Regions from separate parts of the Paenibacillus sp. GYB004 genome, predicted to be linked through region 1. Evidence: riboswitches for the same ligand, from Rfam matches in the RefSeq annotation. Region 1 holds a riboswitch; the other holds the start of a gene.
The links. Region 1 has a riboswitch for thiamine pyrophosphate ahead of PV433_RS28480 (ECF transporter S component). Riboswitches for the same ligand answer to the same signal wherever they lie in the genome.
Positions count from the first base shown of each region.

Region 2: another riboswitch for thiamine pyrophosphate. It lies ahead of PV433_RS29620 (ThiF family adenylyltransferase); the one in region 1 lies ahead of PV433_RS28480 (ECF transporter S component).

Region 1 covers NZ_JARBDB010000064.1:14,681-16,880, reverse strand. Annotated here, with positions in the region: gene PV433_RS28485 (ABC transporter ATP-binding protein) at 1-786, opposite strand, end outside; gene PV433_RS28480 (ECF transporter S component) at 810-1,409, opposite strand; TPP riboswitch at 1,572-1,680, opposite strand; gene PV433_RS28475 (alpha/beta hydrolase family protein) at 1,947-2,200, shown strand, end outside.
Region 2 covers NZ_JARBDB010000065.1:144,387-146,586, forward strand. Annotated here, with positions in the region: gene PV433_RS29620 (ThiF family adenylyltransferase) at 1-740, opposite strand, end outside; TPP riboswitch at 939-1,047, opposite strand; gene PV433_RS29625 (metal-sensitive transcriptional regulator) at 1,215-1,538, shown strand; gene PV433_RS29630 (hypothetical protein) at 1,705-2,200, shown strand, end outside.

The DNA of each region.
Region 1 (2,200 bases):
CGGCCCGGCCGAAGCCGCTTCCGGCTCTTCGGTCCATGGCGCATAACGGCCGCTGCGGATATAATCGTCCCAGACGCCGGGGTACCAGATTCCGTCTTCGGCGAGGCGATGACCGTAATTGGCGAATAGATCCGCCGCCGGGCCGTCCGCCGTAATCTCCCCCGATTTGCCGAACAGGACGACGCGATCGATATAATCGACGATCTCGTCGATCTTATGCTCGACGATGATGACCGTTTTCCCTTCCCCCGCCTTGCGGATCGTCTCCCATACCTGCTTCGTCCCTTCCGGATCGAGCAGCGCGGTCGGCTCGTCGACGAAGAGCACGTCGGGCTCAAGCGCCAGCGCGCTTGCGATCGCGAGCCGCTGCTTCATCCCTTGGGACAGCGCCGCTATTGGGGTGTGCAGCTCCTCAAGCTCCAATCCGACCTGACTGAGCAGCGCGCCCATCCGCTGCTTCATCTCTTCGCGCGGAACGAGCAGATTTTCCAGGACGAAGGCAAGCTCCTCATCGACAAAGGGCATGCAAAACTGCGTATCCGGATCTTGAAAAACGAACGCCCACCGCTCCGGCACGACGATCAGGTGGGCCGTCACCGGCACGTCCACCGCCCGCGGGATTAACCCGGACAGCACCTGCAGCAGCGTCGATTTGCCGCATCCGCTAGGTCCGAGCAGCAGCACCTTTTCCCCGCGCTTCACCTCAAACGACAAGTCCCGGAACGTCAGCGCCGGCGCGCCGGGAAATTTAAGCCTTAGCTGTTCGACTCCCGCCGCAGCGTTCATGCAGAATCACTCCGATGCTAAAATTAATCGTGCAGCGAGCGCCGGTCCGCTTCGGTTACCGGACGTACGATCCGGGTAACGCCGGTTGCGTCGAGCGCTTTGACCAGATAATAGGCGACGCCGCCCGTAATGACGATACAGCTGATGAAGCGGAACACGAAGTACAGCGTCAAGTTCCAGCCTTGCAGTTCGATCAGATAACCTTTGTACCAGTCCATTCCCAGCGAGCCGAGGCCCGCTCCGATTCCGGCCAGACAGGCGACGGCCAGCGAATACGAGCGGTAGCCGAACAAGGCGAATACGATCTCCGCTCCGATCCCTTGCGCAAGTCCGTAAGTGAGCGACTCTACGCTGTACTGCGAACCGATCAGCATCGCGAACACGGCGGCCGATACTTCGCCAAGCAGTGCGACTCCGGGCTTGCGTATAATCAGAAACGCTACGGTAGCCGCAATAAACCACATGCCGTACGCGAGCTGCTCGGCCTGCAAGCCGAAAATTTTGACGAGGTCGTATACCGATCCCCATACCCGGAAGATGACGCCGAAGACGATCGCAATGACGACCGTGACCAGAATGTCGGTCAGCTTTAATCCTTTGGAGCTTTGCAATACGTTAGACACTGGTATCCTCTCCTTTTCTCCTATTGATGTCTCTTTGCCGCCTGCCGGCATGCGGCGGACAGCCTCGCTCCCTAATCCGGGCAATCGCCGGGACCCGTAAGACGCAAAAAAGTCCACCCCCCTAGAGGTGGACTGGCATTCGAATGAAACGATCGGTTCGAACGGTCAGGTGTCCCACTTCCCTACGCTGGCATCATCCAGATCAGGTTCGAAGGGTCTAGGATGTGCGCACATCCAATCTCAGCCCTGCCGGGCTCCCCTAGTGACACCCTTATCTTAACACGATTTATGTTGTTGTCAATATCCCCTTTTCCGGCAAACGCTGCGAATACTTTAGCGATTCGTCCATTTCGGAGCATGGCAAATTGACACAGCTCCGCAGCAATGCTTCAATGAAAGCAAACCACTTTCAACACCCCGGGCGCGCCTCATCGGTAACGTTTTGATCGGTTAGTTCGCATGGGAATGTAACCGCTTATTCCCGTACATCGCTTCCCCAAGCTGTATCCGATTACATATGGAATGGAGGACCTGACCATGAGTTCGATTTCGTTTCAATATGAGCAAGGACCGGAGCGGATCATCCGCGGGGATTTCCACCCGGCCTTGCGCCCGAACCCGCAAGCGACCGTCATTTTGGTGCACGGCTTCAAAGGGTTCAAGGACTGGGGAATGTTCCCCTATGCGGCCGGGCGGCTCGCCGAGACGTTCGATGTAATTCGCTTTAATCTGTCCCGCAACGGAGTCGGGGCGTCTCTAACCGATTTCGACGAGCTGGACAAATTCGGAAA
Region 2 (2,200 bases), on a different contig from region 1:
CATACCGGGCAGTCCGGCTTCGAAGAAGGGAGCTTCATCTCGTACGACTGATTGTGCCACGCGTCAAATGTGATCAGCGTGTTCCGGCGGGCGGCGGTATCGCCGACCAGATGCTTCAGCGCTTCGGTTGCCTGATACGAAGCGACGATATCGACGACGGGAGAGATGACCCCGATCATGTCGCATGTCTCCCCGGAGCTGTCTCCGGGTTGAATGAGACACCGCAGGCAGCCGGTATGTCCGGGGACGAAGATCGCGCTCATCCCCCGGGAGGCGACCGCGCCGCCGTATACGAACGGAATTTGGTTCTTGAAGCAGGCATCGTTTAATAAGTATCGGGTATGAAAGTTATCCGTCCCGTCCAGCACAAGGTCCATGCCTTCGATCAACTGATCGATATTGGCTGCGGTCGTATCGGCGACGATGGCTTCCAGCTTGACGCCGGAGTTGATCTTGGACAGTCTTTGCTTGGCCGCTATGGCTTTGGGAATGGAAGCCGCCGCATCTTCTTCGTCGTACAGCATCTGCCGCTGCAAATTACTCGTTTCGACGTAATCCCGGTCGACGAACCGGACGGTTCCGAGCCCCGCGCGGACCATATGGTTAGCCAGCACGGTACCGAGAGCGCCCATGCCTACGATCAGTACGGCGCATTCGGAGAGCCGGCGTTGTCCGCCGGGGCCGATCGGTTTGAATAACATTTGCCGGGAATATCGGCTGGACGAATCGTTAGTGGTCATGATGGCGGGTGCGCCTCCTTGCTCCAGGAAATACAGGAAAACGGATCAACCTCGGAAAGAACGCAACTGAGCCTATTCCTGCCGCTCGCGGAGGCCGCGTCGGCCGCGGAAAAACGGTTCGCTACGCCTTCCGCAACAGCAAAAAGGCCGCCTGCCAGGGCGGCCGCATATCGACGCTCGATTTGTTGAAAGAGTCAAGAATCGGTTGCGCCACTTCCCTACGCTGGTCTCGCTCCAGTTCAGGTTCAAAGGGTCCGAAGGTCGTATCTTCATCTCAGCCCAAGACTGGGCACCCCTAGTGATCTTGAAATATGAGGTTCATCTTTAACCTTACAACGATCGTGCCGGTTTGTCAACGGCGGCGGCATGCCGCAGTAGGGCACGTCCCGGCCGGCGCTTCCCGACTTGACTGCGCAACGGGGGGAGGCTACCATACGGATAAGGAGGTCGAATCCAGTGAAGGACGAATCGACATTGCAAGCCGAAGGCTCCGCATGCTGCAATACCGGCGGCGAGGAGGAACGCAAGAGCCACCATTCCGACAAATTAAAAAGCAATCTGATCACCCGGCTGAACCGGATCGAGGGACAAATCCGCGGTGTGAAGGGACTCATCGAGAAAGATACGTATTGCGACGACATCCTCAATCAGATCGCGGCGATTCAGGCAGCTCTGAACGGCGTCGGCAAACAGCTGCTGGAAGGTCATCTGAAGTCGTGTGTCGTGGAGCGAATCCGCGAGGGCGATCAGGATATTATTAACGAGCTGCTCGTCACGGTCAACAAGTTAATGAAATAACACAGCAGGACCGAATCCGGAAGCGGAAAGAACGGGGTATGCGAACTGCCTGCTTTCCGCTTGCGGATTAATTTCATTTTATTAACAAAATTCTCATTGACTACCCTACTACCCGAGCTATACTTATATACAAGTCTTATACTTGTGAATAAGAGGAGTGATAGCGATGAGCCGGGAACAAAATCAGTTCGAGTTAATCGGACGTCCTTGCCGCAATTTCAACATTCTTGCAACCGCAGTGATGACAGACCCGCTCGACGGACGGGAGAAGCTGGTGCTGTCCAACTTCGCGGCCGGACAGACCGGCAATCTGATCCTGATCGATACGCGCTCGATGGAAGCCGAGTCGATCGAACTTCCGGGGGATGAAGGAGCCTGGGGACTTGTTAATTGGCGCAATGAAAAGCTCGTGGTTGGGACGTGTCCGAACTATGCGTATATGCATGCCCTGGACTTGAAGACCCGGACTTGGGCGGAGCCGCTGAAGGCGGCAGACGAGAAATATTTCTGGGATATGGCAATCGGCTCCGACGGCAACGTATACGCTGGAACTTGGCCCGGCTGCTCCTTATACCGCTACGATCCGGCGCTGCATACGCTCGAGAAGCTAGGAAGGGCGTCGGACAACGACAAAAATTTATACAGCCGCTACATTAACGGCA